Linked DNA regions of Kineosporia succinea. The protein of the gene in region 2 interacts with the protein of the main gene of each other region in a pairwise test. Links are inferred from orthologs where the notes say so. Each region holds a gene or a part of one and is shown on either strand. Other genes may lie near its edges.

The links. Proteins that work in one complex are often made in the same cells at the same time.
Region 1: the proteins of hemL (region 2) and J2S57_RS13290 interact in binary tests that used the Escherichia coli proteins (3 or more experiments, as listed by UniProt). The link is inferred for Kineosporia succinea from one-to-one orthologs.

Annotation. Positions count from the first base shown.
Region 1 is NZ_JAUSQZ010000001.1:3,038,941-3,044,322, reverse strand. Bases 771-3,480 are described here. They hold J2S57_RS13290 (GntR family transcriptional regulator), read right to left. Parts: upstream 2,596-3,480; coding sequence 1,945-2,595; downstream 771-1,944. Other genes in these bases: J2S57_RS13285 (thiamine pyrophosphate-binding protein), read right to left, coding at 2,600-3,480; J2S57_RS13295 (hypothetical protein), read left to right, coding at 1,729-1,890; J2S57_RS13300 (ATP-binding cassette domain-containing protein), read right to left, coding at 771-1,535. Outside these bases: J2S57_RS13305 (ABC transporter permease), read right to left, coding at 1-582; more of J2S57_RS13300, read right to left, coding at 579-770; more of J2S57_RS13285, read right to left, coding at 3,481-4,324; J2S57_RS13280 (M20 metallopeptidase family protein), read right to left, coding at 4,334-5,382. UniProt on the Escherichia coli protein: Transcriptional activator of the glcDEFGB operon which is associated with glycolate utilization, and encodes malate synthase G and the genes needed for glycolate oxidase activity. Also negatively regulates the transcription of its own gene.
Region 2 is NZ_JAUSQZ010000001.1:3,244,008-3,249,535, reverse strand. What follows is about bases 1,035-3,890. They hold hemL (glutamate-1-semialdehyde 2,1-aminomutase), read right to left. Parts: upstream 3,204-3,890; coding sequence 1,866-3,203; downstream 1,035-1,865. Other genes in these bases: hemB (porphobilinogen synthase), read right to left, coding at 3,598-3,890; J2S57_RS14210 (hypothetical protein), read right to left, coding at 3,263-3,463; J2S57_RS14220 (histidine phosphatase family protein), read right to left, coding at 1,099-1,755; J2S57_RS14225 (TlpA family protein disulfide reductase), read right to left, coding at 1,035-1,093. In the rest of the region: J2S57_RS14230 (cytochrome c biogenesis CcdA family protein), read right to left, coding at 1-530; more of J2S57_RS14225, read right to left, coding at 527-1,034; more of hemB, read right to left, coding at 3,891-4,578; J2S57_RS14200 (bifunctional uroporphyrinogen-III C-methyltransferase/uroporphyrinogen-III synthase), read right to left, coding at 4,575-5,528. UniProt on the Escherichia coli protein: Aminomutase that catalyzes the transfer of the amine group on carbon 2 of glutamate 1-semialdehyde to the adjacent carbon 1 to form 5-aminolevulinate.

The DNA of each region.
Region 1 (5,382 bases), 200 kb from region 2 along the record:
GGGCGTGCGCACCTTCAGGCCCAGGATCAGCCAGAGCCAGCTGAGCGAGAAGCAGAACACCAGCAGCAGCCCCACGGCCGCGATCACGCCGACGAAGCCGCCGGGCGCGCGGTAGCCGATGAGCACGCCCACCACCAGCACGATGGTGGAGGCCATCAGGTAGCGCAGGGTGTCTCCGAGCAGCGCCCCGACCAGCAGCGAGGGGCGCCAGACGGGCAGCGACCGGATGCGGTCGAACACGCCCTTCTCGATGTCGCTGTTGATGGTCATCGCGGTGTACATCGTGATGAACACGATGGTCTGCACCAGGATCCCCGGAAGCGCGTACTGCAGATACTCTTTCGGTGATCCCGAGACGGCGCCGCCGAACACGTAGGTGAACATCAGCGTGAACATGATCGGGAACATGGTCACGTCGAAGAGCTGCTCGGGCACGTGCTTGATCTTGAGCAGGGCGCGCCAGCCAAAGGTCAGCGAGGAACTGACCGGGCCGGCCGCGGGCGGGCGCTCCGAAGAGCCGAGGGCCGCGAGAATCTTGGCGTCGACGGTCTTCTTCGCCGGCGCCGGGCTGATCGTGCTCATGCCGCAGCCTCCTTGTCAGCCAGGTGCCCGGTCAGCGCCAGGAACACCTCGTCGAGACTCGGTTGCCCGAGCGAATATTCACTGATCACCAGGCCGCGCTCACCCACCCGCTGCAGCGCACCGGCGACCGCGGTGGGGTCGACGACCCGCATCGAGATCGAGGCCGCGTCGGACTCCAGCACCGGCTCGGCGTGCAGGCTCTCGGCCAGCAGCCGGGCCACCTCGTCACGCGCGGCCGGGTCGGCCACGCGCACCTTCACCGCGCCGGAGCCGACCGAGGCCTTGAGCTCGCCGCTCGTGCCCTCGGCGATGACCTTGCCCTGGTCGATCACGGCGATGCGGTCGGCCAGCTGGTCGGCCTCTTCCAGGTACTGCGTGGTGAGCAGGATCGTGGTGCCGGCCCCGACCAGGGCCCGCACGATCTCCCAGACCTGGTTACGGCTGCGCGGGTCGAGGCCCGTGGTGGGCTCGTCGAGAAACATCAGGTCGGGCCGCACCACGATGCTGCCGGCGATGTCGATGCGCCGCCGCATACCGCCCGAATACGCCTTGACCTGCTTGTTCGCCGCGTCGGAGAGGTCGAAGGCGGCGAGCAGCTCGTGCGCCCGCTGCTTGGCCGCGCCGCGCCCGTAACCGTAGAGACGGCTCAGCAGGAGCAGGTTCTCCAGGCCGGTGAGGTCTTCGTCGAGCGAGGCGAACTGCCCGGTCATGGCCACCCGGGCCCGCACCTGCCGGGCCTCGCGCACCACGTCGTGCCCGAGCACGGTGGCGGTGCCCCCGTCCGGCTCGAGCAGGGTGGCCAGCATCCGGATGGTGGTGGTCTTGCCGGCTCCGTTCGGCCCCAGCACGCTGTAGACGCCGCCGGTGGGGATCCGCAGATCCACCCCGTCGACGGCCCGCATCTCGCCGAACTTCTTCACCAGACCGGCTGTTTCAATAGCCAGGTCGGTCATCGCACCCTCCCGGATGAGTCGGTTTCACGTGCTTGGACCGGCCCGCCGCCCAGAACTCATCGGCCCTCCGCCAACAACGCACAGGTCTTCCACAAGTTCCCGGCTCGCGAGAATAGGCCGTCCGGGGGCCGCACCGCGCTTCCCTTTTCGCCCGGGCGTAGCCTGAAACGACTCCGAGCGAAGGAGAACGACGATGTCTCTAGGCCCACCCGACGGCGTCAACGACCACGACTACGGCCCCGACGATGCCGCCCGACCGACGCGCCCCAGCGACCGCGGCGCCTGGCGCAACCACGACCACGACACCACCGACGACGAGGTGGACTCGGGAGTGAGCCGGCTGCCACTGTCCTGAAACGTTGCCTCGGGCAATTGAACTCGTCAGGTCACCCGAACCCGGGGCAACGTTCTAGAACAACCTGTCCAGCAGCAACTGCAGCGAGAACTCCACGTGGATGCGCGCGATCTCCGACGCCCCGTCGGCGTCCCGTGCGCACACCGCGTCGATGAGCTGCCCGTGCTGCCGCGAGGTGGTGCGCAGCGACTCCTCGTCGTACAGCGCCCCGATGTGCCGGTTGAAGTGGAACAGGCGCTGGTCGCGGATCGTGCGCAGCAGCCGCGGGTTTCCGGACGCCCCGCTGATCAGATCGTGGAACTCGTCGTTGGCCGTGCCCCGCTGAACCAGGGTGATCAGGTTCTCGCGCGTCATCACCTCACGCCGGGCCTCGATGCGCTCCAGCGTGGCCCCGTCGGCGTTGAGCGCCGCCAGCCGGGCCGCGTGTGACTCCAGTGCTGCCCGCACCCCGTAGATCTCGCTGATCTCCTCGGGCTGGTAGGCGTGCACGATCCAGCGCCGGCGGCGGGAGTCGACCAGGCCGTCGGCCGCCAGCCGCTGGATGCTCTCGCGCACCGGGGTGCGCGAGACGCCGAGGCGCTCGGCGATGTCGTCTTCCACCAACGGCGTGCCGGGAGCCAGCACGCCGTCAGTGATCTCCTGCCGGAGGGTGCCGTAGACGGTCTCCGAACGGAGAACGGGCCGCGCGCCCTCGGAAACAGACATTCGCTCAGTAAACCGGGCGCTCGGTGTCACCGGCCAGTCCCTTGTCCCACGCGGGCACCGGCGGGGCGTAGTCGATCATGTGAGGCACGTCGACGTCGATGTAGAACGGACGCGGATCGGCGGCGAACGACTCCAGCGCCGCCTTGAGCTGCTCCGCCGAGGTCACCTTGACCCCGTCCACCCCGTTGGCCCTCGCCACCAGCACCGCGTCCACCGGACCGGGGTCCACGCCGAAGTAGCGACCCCCCGTGTAGAGGTGCTGCAGCATCTTGATCCAGCCCATGCTGTTGTTCGTGAGCTGCACGAACAGGATCGGCAGGTGGAAGCGCGCCGCCGTCTCCAGCTCACCGCAGGACATCGCGAAGCTGCCGTCGGCCGTCACCGAGACCACCGGCCTACCCGGCAGAGCCTTGGCCACACCGATCGCGGCGGGGATGGCGTAACCCATCGGGCCGTGCCCGCGCGGGATCACGGTGCGGCGGCCGGCCTGCGCAACCGGCCAGAACACGGCCACGTTCGGGGTGGGGGTGCCCGGGTCGCCGACCACGGTGACGTCGTCGCCCAGGGCCGCGTGCACCGACTCGATCACGGTGCGCGGGTAGAGCACGCCGGGGGCGAACTCGGGCTCCTCGGTGGGCGGGGTGGCATCGGCGCGGGCCTGCGCCACCTCGGCCTCACGGGCATCGAGCTCCCGGACGACGGGGAGCTCGGCCAGGATCTGCCCGAGCACCGTCTTCGCGTCGCCGGCCAGGCCCAGGGAGCCCGGGAAGTTGCGGCCCGCGCGATCGGCCTCGATGTCGATCTGGATCACCGTGACACCCGACCGCGCCGGGGCCGTCCAGGAGTTCGTGTTGGTCGCGTTGCCCCGGGTGCCGACCAGCAGCACCACGTCGGCCTCGGCCACGTAGCGGTTGGTGCCCGGCTGGCCGCCGTTGTTGCCGACGATCCCCAGCCACCACGCGTCCTTCGTCGAGATCGCGCCCTGGCCGTGAATACTCGTGGCCACCCCGGCCCCGACGGCGGCGGCGAGCCGCGCGAGCTCGGCGTACGCGTCCGAGGCGTGAACGCCCCCGCCCGCGACGATCGCGGGCTTCGCCGCGTTCTGCAGCACCTGCGCGGCCTGGCGGACGAGATCCTCACCGGCCGCCGCCCGCTCACCGGGCAGGGTGGCGGTCGAGGTGACGACCGGCGCGTCCGTGATCTCTTCCAGCACGTCTTCCGGCACGATCAGCGCGACCGGACCGGGACGTCCACTGACCGCCGTGACCAGCAGCGAAGCGACGGTCGCGGGAATGTCGCAGGCCCGGTCCACGACCGCCTGGGCCTTGGTCACCGCACTGAACAACGCCACCTGGTCGATCTCGGTGAGCGCACCGGTGTTCCGGCTGCCGCGGTGGATGTCGGAGGTGAGCAGCAGCACCGGGATGCCCGAGGCGTACGCGTCGCCGAGACCGCCCACCACGTAGGTGGTTCCGCCGCCGCTCGACACCTCGACCACGCCGACGCGGTTGCGCACGCGGGCGTACCCGTCGGCCATGTAGGCGGCGTGCCGCTCGTCGCGCGCGAGCACGTGCTCGATGGCGTCGCGCCGGTGGAACAGCGCGTCGTAGAACACCACACCGGTGTCTCCGGGCACACCGAACAGGGTCTCGACGCCGTTGGCGATCAGGGCCTCGACGAGAACGTCAGCACCGCGACGCCCGGTCGGCTGGGGAGAAACGCTGGACATGGTGACCTTTCAGGATCCGGTACAGAGGTGGTGACGGGCGCACCCGGCCAGCAGGCCGGCCGCGTCCGCGAGCAGGGAGTCATCGAAAACCGCTCGAGGTGAATGGTTCCCGGCCTGCGGCTCGGAATCGGGGAAAGCCGCGCCGAGATATCCGAACGCGCCGGGAACCTGGGCCAGGATCTCGGAGAAGTCCTCCGAGCCGCTGCGCGGGTTCTCGAGCTCGACGTAGGTGCCGAGGGTGCGCGCCACCTGCTCGAGCACCGTGGCGGCCTGCGGATCGTTCACCGTGGGGGCCATCACCGGGGTGAACGTGACGTCGGCCCGGCAGCCCGACGCGACCGCGAGTTCCTCGGCCAGCGCCGGGAGCTCGACCGCGATCCGCCGGGTGTGGGCGGGTGAGAACGTGCGGATGCCCGCGTTCAGCGTGGCCCGCTCGGCGATCACGTTGGGCGCGGTACCGGCGTGGAACTCGCCGAAGGTCAGCACCACCGGATCGAAGGCGTTGAAGCGGCGCGCCACGTAGGTCTGCACGGCCGTCATGATCTGCGCCGCCACCGGGATCGGGTCGAGCGCCTCGTGCGGCCGCCCGCCGTGCCCGCCCCGGCCGATCACCTCGATACGTAAGGTGCTGTAGGCGGCCATGATCGGCCCCGGGCGCCCGAAGAACACTCCGTGCGGCAGGTCGGACATGACGTGGAGGGCGTAGGCCGCGACCGGTTTCGAGCCACTGGCCGCGAGCACGCCCTCGGCCAGCATGGCCTTGGCCCCACCGTGGCCCTCCTCGCCGGGCTGGAACATGAAGACCACGTCCCCGGAGAGGTTCTCCCGGTCGGCCGCCAGCTGGTGAGCGGCCCCGACCAGCGCGGCGGTGTGCAGGTCGTGCCCGCACGCGTGCATGGCGCCGTTGGTCGAGGCGAAGGGCAGGCCGGTGTCCTCGGCGATCGGCAGGCCGTCCATGTCGCCGCGGAGAAGCACCGAGGGGCCCGGCCGGCCGCCCCTCAGGACGGCCGTGACCGAGCTGAGGCCCTGGCCCCGGGTGATCTCCAGATCGGCACCAC
Region 2 (5,528 bases):
CCGATGCAGTAGGCGAAAGCCAGCAGCCCGCCTCGCTTCGCGTCGCCGAAACCGCTCGACATGGACACGATCGCGGTGAGCGTGGGGCCGATGCACGGGGTCCAGCCGAGGCCGAACACCACGCCCAGCAGCGGGGCGCCGATCAGGCCGGCGGTGGGCCGGAAACTGAGCCGCCTCTCCGTGGCCAGGCCGGGCAGGAACCCGGCGAAGACCAGGCCGAGCACGATCGTGACGCCGCCCAGCACCCGGGTGATCACGTCGTTGTACTCCAGCAGCGAGCGCCCGACCGCTCCCGCCACCCAGCCCATGGTCACGAAGACCGCGGTGAAGCCGGCGATGAACAGGAGCACGCCGAGCACCATCCGGCTGCGGCGCTGCTGTTCCAGGTCCTCCCCGGTGAGGCCGGTGACGTAGCCCAGGTAGCCGGGCACCAGCGGCAGCACGCAGGGGGAGGCGAAGGAGACCAGTCCCGCGAGGATCGCGATCGGGACGGCCAGCAGCAGAGGCCCGTTCAGCACCGTGCCGGTCATGCGGCGCTGTCCCCCTCGATGTCCTCGACCATGTCCATCAGCGTCACCTTGGTGACGATGCCGACGTAGCGGCCGGCGATCCGGCCCTGCGAGTCGAGGATCAGGGTGACGGGGATCGACTGCGAGGTCACGGCCCCGTTGAGGTTCAGCAGCAGATCACCCTCGTCGTAGAGACTCGGGTAGGTGATGCCGAACTCCTTCTCGTGGTTCTTGGCGCCGGTCTTCGTGTCCCGGAACGCCATCCCGACGAAGTTCGTGGTGTCTTTCAGCTCGTTGTAGGCCTCTTCGAGCGCCGGGGCCTCGGTGCGGCACGGACCGCACCACGAGCCCCAGACGTTCATGACGAGCGGTTTGCCGCGCAGCGTGGCGATGTTCAGCTGCTCACCGTCGACCGTGGTGCCCGACATCTCGATCGGTGACTTGCGGTCGGAGGCCGGGATGACCTGGACGGCGCCGCCGTCCACGGCCTCACCGCCCGACGAGGACGAGCCGGAGCAACCGGTCAGCGCCAGTAGAGCAGTGGCGCCGACCGCGAGGATCCAGCGCCGTCCGGGTGATGACATGACCGTCAGGCTCCCGCAATTTTCTGTGCACCGGGCAGCAGGTCCCGGGAGGGCTCGGTGTAGGCCACCGAGACGACCTTGTCGTCGTGGTAGGTGATCGAGGTGACCGAGGCCAGCGAGCACTCACGCTTGCGCGGATCGTGCCACAGGCGGCGGTTCTCGACCTTGAGCCGGGCCATCCAGACCGGCAGCTGGTGACTCACCAGCACCGCCTCGTGGCCCACGGCCTTGTCGCGGGCGTCGGCGGCGCCGGCCAGCATGCGCGCGGCGACCTGCTCGTAGGGCTCGCCCCAGCTCGGCCGGAACGGGTTGCGCAGGTGCCACCAGTGCTGCGGGTGCCGCAGCGAGCCGTCGCCCACGCCGAAGGTCAGGCCCTGGAAGACGCTGGTGCCCTCGGTGATCCGCGGGTCGGTGCCGACCTCGAGGTCGTGCGCGGCGGCGACCGGCAGGGCGGTCTGCTGGGCGCGCTCCATCGGCGAGGCGACGACCAGCACCACGTCGCGGGTGGAGAAGAACCCGGCGGCCCGCTCGGCCATCCGCTGCCCCAGGTCGGACAGGTGGAACCCGGGCAGGCGGCCGTAGAAGATGCCCTGCGGGTTGTAGACCTCACCGTGGCGCAGCAGGTGCACGGTGGTGCGGTGGTTCGCCTCGTCACCGGCCACCGGGGCCGCGCTCACCGGCGGCAGGTGGTGGGGCGCGGGCGGGACGTCGGGGTGGATCAGCTCGTCGTTGGTGAGCGGCGCGGCGCTCTCACCGCTGGGCGGGTTCTCGGTCACCGGGTCATACTCCCAGCCTCGGCGGCGGCCTTCGCGGCCTTCGGAAGAGCCGCCACGACCTGGTCCAGAACGGCGTCGTCGTGGGCGGCGGACAGGAACCAGGCCTCGAAGGCGCTCGGCGGCAGGTAGACGCCCTGGCTCAGCATCGAGTGGAAGAACGCGGCGAAGGCGGGCAGGTCCTGCTGCCTGGCCTCGTCGTAGGTGCTCACCGAGTCCAGCGAGGTGAAGAACACGCTGAACATCGAGCCGGCGAACTGGATGGCGTGCGGCACGCCCTCGGCGTTCAGCGCCTCGTGGGCGGCGCCGGCGAGCTTCGCCGAGGCGGCCTTCAGGTGCGCGTACACGTCGTCGGTGCAGTTCTTCAGCGTGGCCAGACCGGCCGCGGTGGCCACCGGGTTACCCGACAGCGTGCCCGCCTGGTAGACCGGGCCGGACGGGGCCAGGTGGGCCATCACGTCGGCGCGCCCGCCGAACGCCGCGGCCGGGAAGCCACCGCCCATGACCTTGCCGAAGGTGAGCAGGTCGGGGGCGCTGATGTCGGAATGCCCGTTCCAGCCCGCCTTCGACACCCGGAAACCGGTCATCACCTCGTCGGAGACGAGCAGCGCACCGTGGAGGCGGGTGAGGTCGCGCAGGGCGGTCTCGAACTCGCGGGTCGGCGGGACGACGCCCATGTTGCCGGCGGCGGCCTCGGTGATGACGGCGGCGATCTCGTGGCCGTCGGCCTCGAAGATCCTGGTGAGGGCGTCGACGTCGTTGTACGGGAGGACGATCGTGTCGGCGGCCGCCGCACCCGTCACTCCCGGGGTGTCGGGTAGGGCGAACGTGGCCAGCCCGGAGCCGGCCGCGGCCAGCAGGCTGTCGACGTGGCCGTGGTAGCAGCCGGCGAACTTGACGATCTTGCTGCGGCCGGTGAAGCCGCGGGCCAGGCGGATCGCGCTCATCGTGGCCTCGGTGCCGCTGGAGACCAGGCGCACCTGCTCGACCGGCGCGACCCGGGACACGATCTCCTCGGCGAGGGCGACCTCGCCCTCGGTCGGCGTGCCGAAGGAGAACCCGTTCGCAGCAGCGGAACGCACCGCGTCCACCACCGCCGGATGCTGGTGCCCCAGGATCATCGGGCCCCAGGAGCAGACCAGGTCGACGTAGCGCCGACCGTCTGCGTCGAAGAGATACGGCCCCTCGCCCCGGACCATGAAGCGCGGTGTGCCCCCGACGGCGCGGAAGGCGCGCACCGGGGAGTTGACACCACCGGGCGTCACGGCGGAGGCGCGATCGAAGAGCGCCTGCGAGGCGGGAGCGTCGGCCGGGTAGACCCCACTGACGTCTGTCACATGATGCAGTGTCCCAGCTCCGGCCCACGGTCCCGCACCTGGGGGGTCCGTCGGCCCGGCTACAGATACATGTCCACGCGCCCTGCGCCGATCGCCTGCACGGCCGCCATCTGCGCGGCCTGCGCCGCCGCCTGGGCGGCCTCGGCGGCCCGGAACGCCAGCATCCGGCCGTCGGCGCGCTGCTGGATGGCTGCCATGGCCACCAGGACGTCGGTCCCGCCGTTGCCGACGAAGCCGTAGTTGTTGCTCACCGATCCCACGCCCATCGCGTCCTCCTCGGTCTTGGGCCCCTGACAGGCCGGGTGACGGCCTGCGTGCGCCCCGTCGACCGTTCACGGACGCACTGAAGGGGCCGTCGGGGTGGTCCGACGACCCCTTCGAAGGGCGAGAACCGTTACGAACGCAGGGTTTGCGCCACTTCGGAGGCCCAGTAGGTGAGGATGATCGACGCCCCGGCCCGGCGGATGCTCAGGAGCGACTCGAGAATCGCCCGGTCCCGGTCGATCCACCCGTTGGCGGCGGCGCCCTCGATCATCGCGTACTCACCCGAGATCTGGTACGCCGCGATCGGGACGTCGAACCGGTCGGCCGCCCGGGCCACCACGTCGAGATAGCTCATCGCCGGCTTGACCATCACGATGTCGGCGCCCTCGGCGATGTCGAGCTCGATCTCGCGCAGGCCGTCCCGGCCGTTCGCCGGGTCCTGCTGGTAGGTGCGGCGGTCACCCTCGAGCGACGAGTCCACGGCCTCGCGGAACGGGCCGTAGAACGCGGACGCGTACTTCGCACCGTACGCCAGGATCGACACACTCTCCGCGAAACCGCTGGAGTCCAGCGCCTTCCGGATCACGGCGACCTGACCGTCCATCATTCCGCTCGGGCCCACCATGTGGGCGCCGGCCTGCGCCAGCGCCACCCCCATGTCGGCGTAGCGCTGCAGCGTGGCGTCGTTGTCGACGGAGCCGTCGGGACGCAGCACGCCGCAGTGGCCGTGGTCGGTGAACTCGTCGAGGCAGAGGTCGGCCATCACGACTAGGTCGTCACCGACCTCGGCGCGCACGTCGGCGACGGCGACGTTGAGGATGCCGTCCGGATCCGTGGCGCCCGAGCCCTCGGCGTCCTTCGCGGCCGGGATGCCGAACAGCATGATCCCGCCCAGCCCGAGCCCGGCGGCTTCCGACGCCGCCTTCCGCAGGGACTCGCGCGAGTGCTGGTACACCCCCGGCATCGAGCTGATCGGATGCGGTTCGGCCAGGCCCTCTTTCACGAACACCGGCAGCACCAGGTCGGACGGGTGCAGCCGGGTCTCCCCCACCAGGCGGCGCACCGCGGGGTTCACCCGCAGGCGACGCGGGCGGTGCGCCGGGAAGCTCACTTCGCGTTCCTCCTCGTGGAACCCTTGCGCTGACTCGGGCGCAGCACCGGCTCGCCCGCCTCGTCGGCACTCAGCCGCAGACCCGCACCGTACTCCGCGAGCGCGGCGACCAGGGCGTCGGCGCTCGGCTCGGCCGCCAGGACGTCGACGCGCAGGCCGTGCTCCTCGGCGGTTTTCGCGGTCTGCGGGCCGATGCAGGCGACCACGGTGGTGGCGTGCGGCTTGCCGGCGATGCCGACCAGGTTGCGCACCGTGGAGGACGACGTGAAGACGACCGCGTCGAAGTGGCCGCTCTTGATCGCCTCACGGGTCTCGGCGGGCGGCGGCGCGGCCCGCACGGTGCGGTAGGCGGTGACGTCGTCCACCTCCCAGCCGTTCTGCTCGAGCCCGGCGACCAGGGTGTCGGTGGCGATGTCGGCGCGCGGCAGGAAGACCCGGTTGATCGGGTCGAGCACCTCGTCGTAGGGCGGCCAGCACTCGAGAAGGCCGATCGCGGACTGGTTCTCGGCCGGCGTCAGGTCGGGCTCGATGCCCCAGTCGCGCAGCGCGGTAGCGGTGACGCCACCCACCGCGGCGACCTTGAGACCGGCGAACGCCCGGGCGTCCAGGCCGAACTCCTCGAACTTCTCCCGCACCGCGCGCACCGCGTTGACGCTGGTGAAGCCGATCCACTCGTAGCGGCCGGTGACGAGACCCTTGACCGCCTTCTCCATCTGGTGCGGGGTGCGCGGCGGCTCGACCGAGATGGTCGGCACCACCTGGGCGGTCGCGCCGTGGTCGGCCAGCTCCTTCACGATCCCGCCGGCCTGCTGCTTGGTGCGCGGCACGAGCACGCGCCAGCCGAACAGCGGCTTGGTCTCGAACCAGGAGGCCTTGTCGCGCAGCGCCGCGGCCTCACCGATCACGGCGGTCATCGGCTTGTCCATCTTGGCCGCGGCGAGCAGCGGCGG